One region of the Bacillus sp. PK6-16 genome, then DNA from elsewhere that is predicted to be linked to it. Evidence: riboswitches for the same ligand, from Rfam matches in the RefSeq annotation. Region 1 holds a riboswitch; the other holds the start of a gene.
What was found. A riboswitch is a leader RNA that binds a small molecule or an ion and turns the genes downstream of it on or off. The one in region 1 is predicted to bind preQ1.

Region 1 (8,397 bases):
GTTTTCTTCTTTTAAAAGTTCAAGTAAAGAAGTGCCGTAGAATGAATTGGTTGCTGCTTTATTAATAAAGATTGCAGACTGAGGTATTTGAATTTGATTATGTACTTCAAATCCTTCGCCACTACCAGAAGCAACATCGATATCTCTTACGAAAACAATAAGGGCATTTGAATCTATTGCTTTCTGCAGGGCTATATTTAGTGTAGATAATAGCTCAGTTTTACGAAAAACTTCATTTTCTTGCTCATTTCCATCAATTAATTCTTGCTGAGCGTCGATAATTAATAGTGCTTGTTTCATCGTGTCTCCCCTTTAATATGAAATAAGTTCCACTGTACATATTCCTTCAGATTGTTAGAAAATCCTCCATTGTAAGCGAAGTAGAAGATTGATTTACAAAGTTGTCAAAGAAATTTCATTCTCATAGCGTGTAAAAACATGTATGATAGGAGATGGAGAATTTTTGAGTAGGTGGGAATAACATGCAAACAGTAGAAGATTATCTTTCATTCTTACATACGAAAGGATTTAAATTATCAGAGGAAGCACAAGGGTTTATTATGTTTGGACAAGGATATACTGGTGCGTCTGATGGGATTGTGAACGCAGCAATAGAAGCCACAATTAAACATCAATTGCAGTTTGATGGTAGTTATTTCGTTGCGTTATTAGAACGATTGAAAGAGGAAGAAATTACAGATAAAAAAAGCGCTAAGGCTTTTATGCGGAAGTTACAAGCGTAACTTCACGCAGCCTGCGCTTCTTTTTTTGTTTTGGAAGGTAATTCAACAAAAATCATGCCTAGAAAAATACATAGACATCCGATAATAGCAGAAATAGAAAGTTGTTCATTTGCAACGAGAACGCCTGTTAATGCAGCAAAAACGGGCTCCATTGCGAAAATAATTGCTACCCTCGTTGGAGAAGTGTGTTTTTGTGCCGATGTTTGAATGAAAAAAGCAATAGATGTTGCAAACAGGGCAGTTAGAAAGAGTGCGAATAAAAAGGATTGATTCGTCCATAGTGATACTGAAAATAACTTTTCCCAATCTTCAAACAAAAAAGCGCAAATAGAAGAAAATATACCAACAGCTAATACTTGAGATGTGCTTAATAATAAAGGTGATATTTTTTTAGAAAAGAAGCCGTTAATAAGAATATGGGCAGCGAAAGCGACTGCACAACCAAGAACAAGTATATCTCCTATATTTAATTGGAAAGAATCAGCAGCTGTTAATAAGTACAAACCTGTTGTAGCTACAGCAATACCAAGTACGATGAAAATGGTGGCTTTTTGTTTTAAAAAGATAAATGATAAGATTGGGACCATAACAATGCTTAGCCCAGTTAAGAAACCTGCTTTTGAAGAAGTTGTATAAAGTAAGCCAAATGTTTGTAATAAATAGCCGACAAATAAGAAGAACCCAACCATTAATCCAGCTAAACTACTATGTTTTAATTCTTGTTTTGAAGTTTTCTGTGAAAAAATAATTTGAACGAATAATAAAATAATTCCAGCGAATAAAAAGCGAATACCATTAAACGTAAATGGACCAACGAAAGACATAGCGTTTTGAACGACAACAAACGTAGCTCCCCAAATAAAAGAGACAAATAATAAAGCAAGAGGAGCAATCCACTCTTTTTTCACACTCATACCCCCGTTAATTTTGTAAGATAGCTTTTCTAGCTAATTCATCAGCTACTTTATTTTGACTACTTGGAATCCACTTAATAAAAAAGAGATCGAAGTTTTTTATGTACTGTAGTGCTTCATCTAAAAGAGGTACAAATATTGTATTTTTTGCGTATTCCTTTTCAACAGCCCGCTCAACAAGCTGCGAATCTGTACGAAAAGAGACAGTGCTATAATTATGCTCAATGCAATATTTTAATGCTATAAGTAAAGCGCGGTATTCTGCTTCATGATTGGACATTGTTCCAAGTGGTACTGATAATTGTACAGGCGGCTGAACGCCTTTAATAAACACTCCTGCACCAGAAGGACCAGGATTTCCTTTTGATGCACCATCAATATATACTTCAATCAAAATGAGAAACCTCCAAATTATAAGATGATCCCCTACTTAAATATTTTTTTGAAGTAGGGGATAGAGTAGTTATCCGATTGTGATGCTGTAACGACATGTAAATGTTTCATTCGCTTGTAAAGATTGAATTCCCTTTTTGTCCTTGAAATCTTTTGCTGGATTTACTTCATCAGCGATTCCATACCAAGGTTCAATACATAAGAAAGGTGCGTTATTCCCTGGTGTCCATACGCCGACAAATGGAAATCCATCAAATTCTACTTTTACAAATTTATTATGTTTATGAGAACGAATCGAAATTTCATTCGTATTCATATGTTCAAAAATAAGCGCATCATTTTTGAATAAATCATATGTAAGTGGCAATTCAGTCGTATTTTCAGCGATTAATTGCTTTTTGTTTGAAAGATAAGGTCCTTCTAATACGCTTGTTTCTAAGCGTTCCAAACCATTAAACGATAAGTGATAATCTGTAAATGATTCACCGTCCAATAAAGGGAAGTTGAATCCAGGGTGTGCTCCAATTGAGAAGAACATCTCTTTTGAAGTAGGATTGTTTACTTCATATGTTACATGAACACTTTGTCCATCTAGCTCATAAGAAACGAGTAATTCGAATTCGTATGGGTATTTTTTTAATGTTTCTTCATTACTAGTAACGGTATAAGTGATCTTTGTTTCGCTTTGTTCTTTCACAGAGAAAGTAAGATCACGGGCGAAACCGTGTTGTGTTAATGAATATGCTTTACCGTCTACGTAGTATGTATTATCTACTAATCGACCGACAATTGGGAACAAAATTGGTGCACGGCGTCCCCAATAAGTAGAATCACCTTGCCATAAATATTCAATGTTGTCTTCTTTTAAGCGAACGCTCTGTAATTCTGCACCTTTGTCAGAAATGGAAACGATCACTTTTTCATTTTGAATTGTTGCTGTCATGAAGTGAAACCTCCTAAATCTTTCATATGTTTTATTATACGTTGTCTAAAAGAAAAAAGGTAGTTCACGATAGGAATCTATTGACGAAAGAGGGGCTACCACGTAAAATATAATCTTGTTGCTTAAAAAACGAATAACGTGGTTCGAAACCATCCCACGTAAAAAAACTAAGGAGATTTTGTCATGAATATTAGAACATTAGTCGGTAATGGTATTTTAGCGGCATTATATATTGCTGTTTCTATGCTTATTCAGCCATTTGGCTTTACGAATGTACAGTTTCGTATTTCAGAGATGTTTAATCATCTCGTTGTATTTAACAAGAAAGCAATTTACGGAATTGTATTAGGTGTATTTTTAACGAATCTCTTTTTCTCACCTATGATCGCTTATGATTTAGTATTTGGAGTAGGTCAATCTATTCTTGCATTAGTTGCAACGATTATTTCTATGCGGTTTATTAAAGGTGTTTGGGCTCGTATGATTTTTAATACAGTTATCTTTACGATTACAATGTTTATGATTGCAATTGAACTTCATCTTGCATTTGATCTACCATTTATGTGGACTTGGTTAACATGTGCAGCAGGAGAATTCGTAGTAATGGCGATCGGTATGCCTGTAATGTACTGGATTAATAAGCGAGTACAATTTGAAAGATTTATGTAATAGATGAAAGAGCTATTCCTATGGGATAGCTCTTTTTGTATGTAATCATATTGAATATTATGCTGTGACTCTAGATAAAATATAATAAAATAAAGTGAGGCTTTCATTAGCTGGCTACATATAAGAAGTCTTATATAAGGGGAATGTAGTATGAAATATAAAATTCATTGGTTGTATAAAACGAAGCGCGGGTTGCAGACGGAATTAACAACAGAGTATATGAGCATAGAAGAAGTACTTCAATTTGCAGAGGATTTTGAGAAAACAGGAAGAGTAAAAGAATTTTCATTTTATGATGAAATGGACGCAGAATGGTCATTAAAAGAGATGAAAAAGTTAAGTAAGCAAGTAGAGGAAGAGCCCCAAGAAATACTCGTTTATTTTGATGGTGGGTATGATGTGCAAACGAAAGAAGCTGGCGTTGGTATATGTGTGTATTATAAAAAAGGAAATACAAACTACCGCATTCGCCGCAATGCATATATAGAAGGTATATATGATAATAATGAAGCGGAATATGCATCATTATTATACGGTATGAATATACTCGAGGAACTAGGGATTAAGTATGAAGCAGTTACACTTCGCGGAGACTCACAAGTGGTACTGCAGCAATTAGCCGGAGAATGGCCTTGTTATGATGAACATTTAAATCATTATTTAGATCAAATTGAACAAAAGGCGAAGCAAATGAAATTAAAACTTATATGTGAGCCGATATCTAGAAAACAAAATAAAGAAGCACATCAATTAGCTACGCAAGCATTGGAAGGAACAGTTATTGATAGTCATAAAGAAATAACTGAATAGAGAGGTGCAAAGGTGGATAAAAAGCAACTCATTACAGAGGTAAATGACTTATTAGAAACGTATTGTGAAGGCTGTTTTTTGCGAGAACATAATCGAAAGACAAATAGTAAGTATTACGCTCATTCATTTTGTATAAGGCAATGTACAGTTGGAGAAACATTGAAAAAGTATGGGGACCAGTTGTCATGAAAAACATCCAGAGAAAATTCTCTGGATGTTTTTTAGTGTCTTGCTTCGTTTAGTTGATGCTCACATTTATTTAATTTCTTTTCCTCATTCATTAAAAATGGTTCATCTAAATCAGTCGCAACAGATTTCATAATTTCAAGCTGAGAGCGAGCTGCTTCTACAGCAGTAGTAGCATGCTCTAATGTATCTGGATCCATTGAAATTGTTGCTGATCCTACCATTTTTTGTGCTGTTTCTACACGGAATTTCACTTCTTCAAAATCATTTACTTCTGATCCCATTAATAATTCCTCCTTTGTATAGTGCGCATTTCACATAGTTTTTGCTCTGTAAAACGGAAATATACAAAGGAATAACAAAGGAGGTTACCAAGTAAGGTAACCTCCTGTTATATGTTGGATTAAAGTTTTACTACGTTAGCAGCTTGAGGTCCGCGGTTACCTTCAGTAATGTCGAAAGATACTTCTTGACCTTCTTCTAAAGCTTTGTAGCCGTCGCCTTGAATAGCAGAGAAATGTACGAATACATCGTCAGCGCCTTCCATTTCGATAAATCCAAAACCTTTTTCGTTGTTAAACCATTTTACTTTTCCTTGCATGTTACAATTCCTCCTAAAAGCGTTTACTATTTTCATTTAGTGAAATTCATTTTAAAAAATAATATAAACTAAAAATGCTATATTCTTGAATATTCTGCTAAATGATTAATTTAAATATACACGAATTGGGAGAATTTAGTCAAGTAAGCGATTTTATTTTTTTGTATTTTTAAATAATTTTTCAGTCAAATTTTTAAATAGGTATAGGACAGGCCGAGTATGTAATATTCTTAATTGAATGCTATACATAATGAGGTGAAAGAATGAATAAGTCTTACTTATTAGATAATGAAGGAATGAGAACGAGAACCGACATACCGGATTGGGTTGCAAAAGAATTTGAGATTTTTTCAAATGTTGTGTTAGAACCAACTTTTCCATGTTATTTCGGTTTAACAGCTTTGAAAAAGAATGAACTTCGTTATTCATTTCTTTCTCATAATGATTGGAGTCATTTGCCACATACAATGTTATCTTTTTTAGAGTTAATGAAAGAGAGGCCGATTGTAAGAAGGGGCTTTTTCCTTTTTGTAGAACCGGAATGTGAAGAACAGCCACTCGAATATTACCGTGATTCCTTTTGGAAAGTGTTACAGTATTTACATGAAAACGATAATCAAGCATGGCCAAAGCAAATTCCTGAAGATCCAGACCATTATTTATGGGAATTTTCATTTGGTGGTGAGCCAATATTCGCATTTGGAAATGCGCCAGCTTATAAACAACGAAAAACTAGACATTTAGGGAATTCTCTCGTTATTGGGTTTCAGCCACGCACTATTTTTGATGGATTAGAGGGAGATCGTCCTAAAGGAGCATATTCAAGACAAATGGTCCGTGAGCGAGTTGAAAAGTGGGATCAATTGTCGAAACATCCTAACATTAGTCATTATGGTGACCCAGAGCATCGTGAATGGAAACAATATTTCATAGGAGACGATGTAGAGCCAATAAAAGGGAAATGTCCTTTTCTTCATAGGATAGAAAAGTAAGAGCCATCACCTAGATGGCTCTTTTGTATATTTTGGATAAAAAAGGGTATTTTATTATGAAAGCTAGTCTATTTTTTCAAATTACATCATTAACTAGTAGTAAAGAGAGTAGAAAGGATAGAGCGATGTTTGGAGCAATTATACAGCAAATCGTATTAGGTATATCATTAGCTGCGCCAGTAGGGCCGATTAATATTGAAATGTTAAAACGAGGAATTGAACGTGGGTTTTGGCACGCTTGGGTTGTTGGAATTGGTGGAATGACTGCAGATGTTTTATTTATGCTTCTCATTTATTTCGGTTTATCTTCTGTGTTTATGTATACATATGTACAAGCCCTCATGTATTGCACGGGTTTTTTCTTGTTATTTTATTTAGGATTTCAAAGTGTAAAACAAGGAATTTTCGACTCGAATATGGAATATAAAAAAGAAGAGGTAGGTGGCCTTAAGCAATCGTTTATGGCAGGATTTTTAATTGCGATATCCAATCCATTAAATCTTGTTTTTTGGTTTGGTATATATGGAAGTACACTTAGCTCATTACTTACGAAGGTAACGAAACAAGAAGCTTTTTTGTACAGTCTTTGCATTATTGTTGGTATTATTTTATGGAATTTAAATATTGCTTTTTCTGTACATTTTGGAAGAACTTTATTAAAACCAAAAGCGCTTGGCTACATAACAGCCGGAGCAGGTATTATTTTAGTAGGTTACTCTATACATTTTGCATACAAAGCTTTACAGTTGTTCACATAAGATTGAAGGGGAGATTTTTATGTATCGAACCACTATTGACGGAAAAGAAATTATAATTACGTTAGCGCCAAAAATCCGAAAAGAAATTACTGATAGAAATCCACTATATGAAGCGGTATTTCATAATGCCGCAAGATTGTTACAAACAAAGCAACCGACGTTTGCAGTAAATCATGAAATATTTGGGCTCATTATTGGAGAAGTGCAAAGAGGAGAAGTAACAGTGTTTGCAGTGGAACATATTATTCCGAAGCAAAATATATTTGGACCAAACAATTTTTTCTCGACAATAGAACAGCAGGCAAATTTGTAAAGTGAATAGAATAAGAATAGAAAAGAAATAGTCGTAACGATATGTTGCGGCTGTTTTTTGGGAAAAGGGGGAAACAAGATGAAGAAAGTGGGGAAAGAGTTCTTTTTACAACATGATATTGTTATTATGTATAGCATTCTATTTATTTTCATTATTATTTTAAAAATGCAATTTTTTACGTGGTTTGGCATGTTAGCATGTATGTTTGGGATTGTTTTCTATACACTTAATGAATATATGACACATCGTTTTTTATTCCATATAAAGCCACCTAAAAACACATTTCTATTAAAAATGTTAAGAAGATTGCATTATGATCACCACGTATATCCAGATGATTTAAAACTTTTGTTTTTACCTGTATGGTTTAGTATACCTAGTTTTACTATATATTTACTTATAGCATATGGTATTACAAAAAGTGTTACTATTACACTTTCATTTGGAATCGGAATGATTATTATGCTGCTCGTTTACGAATGGAAACATTATATTGCTCATAGACCGATTCGTCCCGTCACTAAGTTTGGAAGATGGCTAAAAAAACAACATATATTACACCATTATAAAAATGAAAAGTTTTGGTTTGGTGTTTCAAATCCAGTATTCGATTTTATATTTGGAACACTGAAAGACGGAAAAGATGTTGAGCTAAGCGAAACGGCTCGTAATTTAGAAAAGGAAAAAAAGACAAAAGTAGTGCGTTAAGCACTGCTTTTGTCTTAATGAGGATAAATAAGTAAAGTGTCACTTTATTTTGAAAAAGTATATTAAAAATTTAGGGGAAATTGCCGAAAAATGTCTATCAAAAAATCTTTGCATGAATGCATGGATTGTCTAAAATGAATGTAAGTTTCTGAATATTTATAAAATTTAGTCTTTAGGTATGCAAGGGGGAAGTGTATTTCAAGTAAGAGAGGGGATCGGTTAATGAAACGAGACGATACGTCAGCACGTAAGTTGCAAAATGAGGTGAATTATACAGAGGTCGTTCAGTCGGAAGAATTTCAATTGTTATTAAATACGAAAAAGAAGTTTATCATTCCAATGAGTATTTTCTTTTTTAGTTTTTTTA
Region 2 (8,397 bases), 240 kb from region 1:
TAAAGATTCTCGCATTTTTGCTATTTTTTTCAAAAAACATGGATTTTCTACATATTTTCTTACAAAAAGTGAATATTTTTCGAATTTTTACTTTGGAAACATTTACAAAGTAGGAAATATGGTTCAAAATAGGAGGAAATAAAAAAACCCAAATTTATTCTTTTTTTGGGAAAACTGTAACAAGGAGAGTTGCTTATGCAGATCGCAGAAACTGGAGATATCATCGAATTTAAAGGTGGAATGCAAGGCCGTGTTCAAAAAGTAAATCAAAACTCTGTTATTGTTGATATAACAATTATGAAGAATTTTAGAGAACTAGATATGGAACCTCTTACAGTTGTAAGTCATAAAAACTATACTGTCATTAATCAAAATGCATAATATAATAGAAAGAAAGGGCCTGTATACTATACAGGCCCTTTCTTTCTATTAACGATTATCAATTGTTTCCGGATATAGATCGTGGTTCATCATGCGGTAATCAGCCATTTGTTCATACTTCGTCCCTGGGCGCCCGTAGTTGCAGTATGGATCAATTGAAATGCCACCACGTGGTGTGAATTTCCCCCATACCTCAATATAACGTGGATCCATTAATTTAATTAAATCGTTCATAATAACGTTCATGCAATCTTCATGGAAATCACCATGATTGCGGAAACTAAATAAATACAACTTTAAAGATTTACTCTCTACCATTTTTTGCTCTGGAATATAGCTAATATAAATTGTTGCAAAATCTGGTTGTCCTGTTTTCGGGCATAAACTTGTAAATTCAGGACAATTGAATTTTACAAAATAATCACGGTTTGGATGATTATTATCAAATACCTCTAATATTTCTGGGCTATATTCAAATAAATATTTTGTATTTTGATTCCCTAGTAATGTTACATCTTTTAAATCTTCATCTAATCTTCCTGTCATTTTAAACATCCCTTCTCGTTATACGCCGCGCTTATTTCCCCATACTAACGCATGAAGCTGAGGCAATACTTTTGCATCATTCATCGCTTTACAATTTACAGCTTTATCAATCAGCCATTCATACTTATCTAATAATTTTTTTATAAGCATCGCATCATCCACTGTTTTTGTATCATCGTTTCCTACTTGTAAGAAAAATGGTACCTTTGGATAACGTTCGTGCATCTTAACTGCATATTCAAAATCATGATCATCGAATACTACTACTTTTAAACTAATATCTTTTCCTGCTAGTTTCTGAATAATAGCATCTAACCTCTGAAAATCTGTTTTCATCGTTGAACTTGGTGGTTTTGGAGAAATTGTTATCTCATCAATTTGAAGTAACCAATCTTGCCATTTACTCCCTTGCGTTTCAATTGCCGTTCGCATTCCATTTTCTTTTAATACAGAAAGAAGAAACTCAATATTTTTTAGTAATGCCGGATTTCCACCTGAAATCGTAACATGAGAAAAATTTTCTCCTCCAATTGCAACAAGCTCATCCCAAATATCTTCTGGTGTCATCTGTCTAATTTGATCTTTAGCTGATCCATCCCACGTAAAAGCAGAATCACACCAAGCACAGCTATAATCACAACCAGCTGTACGGATAAACATTGTCTTTTGCCCTACAACCATTCCTTCACCTTGAATAGTCGGACCGAATATTTCTAAGACAGGGATTTTACTCATCAAGCATCCACTCCCGTCTTACTTCCGCATAACTAGTCGGCGTCTCAAATAGACGAACAAATTCAACGCGAGCTCCTTTATATTCGTTCACTCGATTCTCTTTTGTTAGTGCTTCTGCCATCTTTTCATAAATCCAAACGACCATATTTTCAGCAGTCGTATTCATTGCAGGTAACGTTTCGTTTAAATAACGATGATCTAGATAAATTTCTATTTCATTCTTCCAAATTTCTTTTATATCTCCAAAGTCAATTGCAAGACCTATTTCATTTACATATCCACTAATTCCAAATACAACTTTATATGTGTGACCATGTAAGTTTTTACATTTCCCTTCATAACAGTGTAAATGGTGTGCTGCATCAAATGTAAATTCCTTGCTGACCATTACTCTTTTATTATGGTATTTGAGTTGTTTACGCCGAATATCCTTTTCCATTTTTTGCAAATTCTCTACGATGCGAAATCCAAAAAAGTTATCCATTAGTTGTTCGCTCCTTCGCGTTCTTGTAGGTACGTATCTAATCCTGCTTTACGAAGTTGACATGCTGGACATTCACCGCAACCATCACCAATGATTCCGTTATAACATGTTAATGTTTTTTCTCGAACAAACTCAAATGCTCCAAGTTCATCTGATAATTTCCATGTTTCAGCCTTATCAATCCACATAAGTGGCGTGTGAATGACAAACGGGTAATCCATAGATAAATTTAAAGTAACATTTAACGATTTCACAAACACGTCACGGCAGTCTGGATAACCACTGAAATCAGTTTCACATACACCCGTTACAATATGACGTGCTCCAACTTGTTTTGCTAATACAGCAGCAAATGATAAGAAGAGTAAATTTCGTCCATCTACAAATGTCGATGGCAATTCACCTTCTTCATGTGTAATCTCCATATCCTTTCTCGTTAACGCATTTGGAGCAAGTTGATTTAATAGACTCATATCTAGTACCGTATGCTTTATTCCTAGTTCTTTTGCAATTTCCGCTGCACAATCAATTTCTAGCTTATGACGTTGATTGTAATTAAACGTTACAGCTTCTACCTCTGCAAACTGCTCTATTGCCCAAAATAAACATGTCGTACTATCTTGTCCTCCACTAAAAACAACAACTGCTTTTTCTTTTTTCATTTCACTCATTCTCCTTCTCTACTATAAATAAGAAGAAAGAACGTTCTTGAACTGTCACAATAAAAAAACAAAACAATACCTAAGGATATTGTTGTTTCCATAGTTTTTTATAGAGGGAGTTCGCGAACCTCTCCCGCGCGGTGCACGGAATTTCTTCTTTCATTGACACAGCTTATTGTAACATATTGTATACTAGCGTAAAAATTTCTGATTTTTCAGCTATTTATTATTTCATTTCTTTCATTTTATAGTATGATTAATTTAATATAAGAAGAGAGGAGGCATCCCACTGAAATCCTTTATTATTTATCTCTTTTTAAATATATTATTCATCCTGATTACAATGCTCGTATATCATTTATTTTGGAATCAAAAAGGGAAACGCTCTCCTAAATTAAATTCAGCTATATTCATTGTACTCTGTTGCCTTGCTACCGTACTCTGTATTACATTTGCAGCAAAAACAAATAATGGTTTTCAATTTGATATGCGCCATATTGTATTAATTGTCGGTACATTAACGGGAGGGCCTATTGCTGGTGGTTCTATCTTAGTTGTATTAAACATATATCGCTTATTATTAGGTGGGGTAGGTGTTTTCCCATCTCTTATCGGTTCTGTTCTTCTATTTATTGTTCTATTATTAACATATAAATTTTTCAATCGAACTTCTAATCGTATAAAAATAACACTTGCTATTATCTACAGTCTCACATACGGATTTAGTTGGATACCCTTCTTCCTTTCAAAGGTTACAAATAAGACTGATTATATACCGCATATTATTGTGTATGAATTATGTTCAATGCTTGGTACGATTCTAATTTTATATTTACTACACATATTACAAACTCAAGTTCGTCTCCAAAATGAACTTATAAATGCTGAAAAGTTTCATTTAATTGGTGAAATGGCAGCGTCTATCTCTCATGAAATTCGCAATCCATTAACTTCAACGAAAGGTTTTTTACAACTATTACAATCAGATACATGCACTGAGCAGGAACGAAAATTATATATCGACATTGCCATTAATGGCATCGAACAAGCAAATCATGTTCTTACAGATTATTTAACCTTTGCTAAACCAAGCATTGAAAAAGAACAAACATTACAGTTAGAAGAAGAATTACTACATGCATTGTCGTTAATTACACCGCTTGCTAATTTAACAAATGTACGTACTCATTATATAAAGCAAAGCACTTCTTTTTTTATCGCTGGAGAAAAGCAAAAACTAAATCAATGTTTATTAAATATTTTAAAAAATTGCATTGAGGCTATGCCAAAAGGCGGTGATCTTTATTTCACATTAGTTCCTGATCATAAGCATATTCAGTTATATATAAAAGATACAGGAGTCGGTATGGATTCAGAACAAGTAAAACGTCTTGGTTCGCCCTTTTATTCAACGAAAGAAAAAGGTACTGGACTTGGAATGATGGTCGTATTCAGTGTTGTTCAAGCTATGAATGGAAAAATTGATATTATAAGTGAAAAAGGAATCGGTACAACCTTTTTATTAACTTTTCCACTCATACAAAAAACGTGATGAAATACTCATCACGTTTTTTCTGTTCCTTCAACTAATTCAGCAAAAGCTTTCACTTTTCCGTGCGGTTGTTGATTTTCTTTACGTGCTTTCCAGGCGCGCTCTTCTTCTCGCTTCTTCTTAGACATGTTTTTTCAACTCCTTCTTTTCTTTCTCCATGTAGTATTCCAAAATAAGAAAGAAAACTATGCACGTATCAAAAAAGAAGTGGTTTCCCACTTCTTCCACTTTAGCGTTGCAAAATTGCATGTTTCGCCTCTTTTAACTGCGTAAGATGTCTTTGTTCATGCAAATCAAGAAATTGAACCCATTGATACAAATTCAGATCATTAAAAACAGGATGCTTTAATCCATTTTCAAATAAATCTTTTTCATCTATAACACTATGAAGCGCGTGTAATAGTTCTTGGCGTGAATGTTCTAGCAATTGAATTCCTTGCTGTTTTTTCATTAAAGTTTCTGTTGGTTGCATTTGCTGAGGAGCTTCTCGTTTATGTGTGCGATCAAGCGTAAGTTGGAGGTCTTTAAATGGAGTCATGTTTCTTTCATTTTTTTGTAAAGCATATACAAGGGCAGACGTGACAGATTGTTCAACTAAATGCAAGTGGTGTAAAATTTGAATAATACTCCATTTATCACGGCGTGGCTTTACATTCACTTCTGTGTCATTTAACATTTCAATTTCTGATAATAGCGTGCTTCGAGTAGCCTGTAATGAATTTACTAAACTTTCTAAACTTACATCCATATTAGATTGAAGCATACTTGTTCCCCCCTTTTGTTGGTGAAAAGAGGTGCTCCTTATTAGAAACACCCCTTTAGTATTCTGAATTTTCTTTTATTATCTCATCATTTTCCCATTATGTCGATGTTAAACATGTGAAAAAAATCGCATGTTTTTTACAATTTTGTGTCGTCAATCGCATGTAACCATGCTTCAATTTCTGTAATAACACTTTTCACACAGCCTTCAGCAAATGGTGATGTTAAATTTGCAACCTCTACTAATTCTAAGAACGATTTACTTCCACCTTGTTGGCACAGATTCACATAATCTTCCCACGCCTCTTGTCTATTATCTCTTGCACGTTTCCAAAATTGTAGCGCACAAATTTGAGCAAGCGTGTAATCAATATAATAGAACGGTGAGCTATAAATATGCCCTTGACGTTGCCAAAAACCACCGCGCTCTAAATAATCATTCTCCTCATAATCACGATGTGGTAAATATTTCTTCTCTATGTTACGCCATGCTGTCTTACGCTCTTCAGGTGATGCTTCAGGATTTTCATATACATAATGTTGATATTCATCAACAGATACACCATAAGGTAAAAACAGAAGTGCTGAACTTAAGTGAGAGAAGTAATATTTATCTGCATCTTCTTCAAAGAATAGCTTCATCCATGGCCATGTAAAGAATTCCATACTCATAGAGTGGATTTCACACGCCTCATATGTTGGCCAATTATATTCTGGAATTTCAAATTTACGACTTTCATATACTTGGAAAGCATGACCTGCTTCATGTGTTAATACATCAATGTCACCAGATGTTCCATTGAAGTTTGAGAAAATAAATGGCGCTTTATAATTCTCAATATATGTACAATATCCGCCACCAGCTTTTCCTTTTTTCGCAACTAAATCTAATAAATCATTATCTAGCATGAAATTGAAAAATTCATCTGTTTCAGCCGATAACTCTTTATACATTGTCTTTCCATGATCAACAATCCAATCCGCATCTCCTTTTGGAGTTGGGTTACCTGTAGCAAACTCAAAGTTTTCGTCGTAATAAGCTAACTTCTCTACACCGATACGTGCTTGTTGTCGCTTTCTTAATTCCGTTGTAACGGGAACGATATAATCTAGCACTTGCTGACGGTAATTAGCCACCATCTCCGCATTATAATCTGTACGGTACATTCTTGCATATCCAAGTTCAACAAAGTTTTTGAAACCTAAAGATTTTGCGATTTTCGTTCTCACTTTAACAAGCTCATCATAAATACGATCTAGTTCTTCCTCATTTCCAGCTAAAAATCCGTAGTATGCTTCACTTGATGCTTTACGTTCGCTTCTTTCTTTTCCTTGCATAAACGGAATCAGTTGCGATAACGTTCTTTCTTCTCCAGCAAAGTCAATTTTTGCAGATGCTAATAACTGTGTATATTGCGATGATAATTTATTTTCTAATTGTAAATCTTTCACGACTTCATCTGAATATGTTTTTAAATCACATTCTGCTAGAGCAAATAATTGTTTTCCATAATACGCCTCTAATTCTTCACGAAATGGAGAATTAATGAGTGCCTTATAATATTTTGTACCATATCCTTGTACAACTGGAGAGAATTCATCAAAGAAATCCTGCTCCTCCTTATAAAAAGTATCCGTCGTATCAACAGAATGGCGAATGTAACAAAGGTTTCCCATTGTACCAAAATCGTTGCGAATCTCATTAATTGAATGAATGACTTGTTTTTGTTCTTCTACAGTTTTTGCGTTATCAAACTTCTCTAAAGCAACAGTAAATTTCTCTTTTAACTCTTCAATATTTGGGCGTTTATATTCATAGTCTTTAAATGACATGAACGAGCCTCCTCTCCATTACATACCTTTATTATAATTCAATACGTATTCTTGAATTCCCTCTTAATTTTCAACAAATTTCGGCAGTGATTGCCCTGAGTTCATTACAAATAAAAAAGCCTTGGATTTATTTATCCAAAGCTCCTTTGGAACATATTATTTTTCATACTTCCCAATTTTTTTTAATAAATCAAGTAATTCATCTTTTTCATCTTTCGTTAACATTTCAAAAGACTGATGTATAACTTTCTCATGCCCCGGAAAAATAGAAGCAATAAAGTTCTCGCCAGACTCAGTTAATTGCGCGTAAATAACACGTCTGTCATTCGGACATGGAATTCTCTTTACTAATCCCTTTTTCTCCAGCTTATCTACAACATATGTAATGCTGCCACTAGCTATTAAAATACGCTCACCAATTTGCTGAAGTGGTTGACCGCCTTTATGATATAGCAGTTCTAATACAGCAAATTCAGTTGGATTTAACCCGTTACTTTGTATAGATTTATTTGTAGTATCCATAACAGAACGATGTACACGAGATAATGCAATAAATACTTTTAAAGATTGAGAAATATCTTCTCGTTCATTATTTGATGTCATACAACTTTCAACCCTTCACTTAAATTCTCAGCAATAAAAAGAAAATGCCAGTTCATACTTCCTGTGAATTCCGAATGAGCATTCACTCATCCATTTCCTCTCCCCTAATATATTAAGGATCATTCTTGAATAAAAACATGACAATTTTAACATAGTTTATATATAATGATAATAAAAAAAGAAGGAGTACCACATTTGAAAGTCAAATTCCAAAGCATAATTGTATATATATTGCTTGTTATCCTACCGACAATAGGGATTGGTGCTACATTTTATTCGTATCATACATATAAAATGAAACAGGAAAACAAATTATCTGCTCATACAGTTCTCTTTTTATATAGAGATTATTTGGATCATCATCTTGGTGAAGCAATTTCTGCTTTAGACATGCTTGCAAAAGTTGTAGGCACCGAGACTGGTAATATAAATGGTATTAAACAAATTGTACATGATACAGATGGAAACGATGCACGCTTTTCTGGTCTATATTACGCTACACCAGAAGGAGTCATTACAATCGCATCTGAAGATGAATCAAAGCCTATAGATGTTTCAGACCGTAAATATATTCAAGACGCGCTCCAAACTAAAAAAACCACTGTATCATCAGTCATTACTGATCGCGTTCTTGGACATAAAGCTATTATGATTGCTGCCCCCATATTTAATAAACAGAAGGAGCTCTCAGGATTATTATTAGCTAGTTTACGCTTTGATTACATTTCATCTTCTTTAAATGCCATTAAACCACAATACCATTTTGAGGTAACTGATAAACATGATGTAGTTTTTCTAACCGATGATAATAACGACACAAGTGATACGCATTCTAATAT

Region 2: it holds a riboswitch for preQ1, as region 1 does, so the genes downstream of both, queC (7-cyano-7-deazaguanine synthase QueC) here and M1D66_RS18885 (QueT transporter family protein) in region 1, are expected to answer to the same signal.

The regions. Positions count from the first base shown of each region.
Region 1 is NZ_CP096511.1:3,691,775-3,700,171, reverse strand. It holds gene M1D66_RS18910 (cysteine hydrolase family protein) at 1-300, opposite strand, end outside; gene M1D66_RS18905 (DUF6123 family protein) at 483-743, shown strand; gene M1D66_RS18900 (DMT family transporter) at 746-1,651, opposite strand; gene M1D66_RS18895 (reverse transcriptase-like protein) at 1,665-2,051, opposite strand; gene M1D66_RS18890 (aldose 1-epimerase family protein) at 2,121-2,993, opposite strand; PreQ1 riboswitch class I at 3,126-3,170, shown strand; gene M1D66_RS18885 (QueT transporter family protein) at 3,177-3,662, shown strand; gene M1D66_RS18880 (ribonuclease H family protein) at 3,813-4,472, shown strand; gene M1D66_RS18875 (zinc-finger domain-containing protein) at 4,485-4,661, shown strand; gene M1D66_RS18870 (DUF2564 family protein) at 4,694-4,942, opposite strand; gene cspB (cold shock-like protein CspB) at 5,062-5,259, opposite strand; gene M1D66_RS18860 (YqcI/YcgG family protein) at 5,523-6,251, shown strand; gene M1D66_RS18855 (LysE family transporter) at 6,266-7,009, shown strand; gene M1D66_RS18850 (hypothetical protein) at 7,029-7,322, shown strand; gene M1D66_RS18845 (sterol desaturase family protein) at 7,401-8,030, shown strand; gene M1D66_RS18840 (DUF485 domain-containing protein) at 8,253-8,397, shown strand, end outside.
Region 2 is NZ_CP096511.1:3,933,259-3,941,655, forward strand. It holds gene M1D66_RS20150 (YkvS family protein) at 196-381, shown strand; gene queF (preQ(1) synthase) at 430-927, opposite strand; gene queE (7-carboxy-7-deazaguanine synthase QueE) at 946-1,662, opposite strand; gene queD (6-carboxytetrahydropterin synthase QueD) at 1,655-2,146, opposite strand; gene queC (7-cyano-7-deazaguanine synthase QueC) at 2,146-2,808, opposite strand; PreQ1 riboswitch class I at 2,902-2,945, opposite strand; gene kinB (sporulation sensor histidine kinase KinB) at 3,152-4,360, shown strand; gene M1D66_RS20180 (DUF6254 family protein) at 4,372-4,488, opposite strand; gene M1D66_RS20185 (DinB family protein) at 4,590-5,123, opposite strand; gene M1D66_RS20190 (M3 family oligoendopeptidase) at 5,261-6,955, opposite strand; gene M1D66_RS20195 (MarR family winged helix-turn-helix transcriptional regulator) at 7,112-7,558, opposite strand; gene M1D66_RS20200 (DUF3149 domain-containing protein) at 7,754-8,397, shown strand, end outside.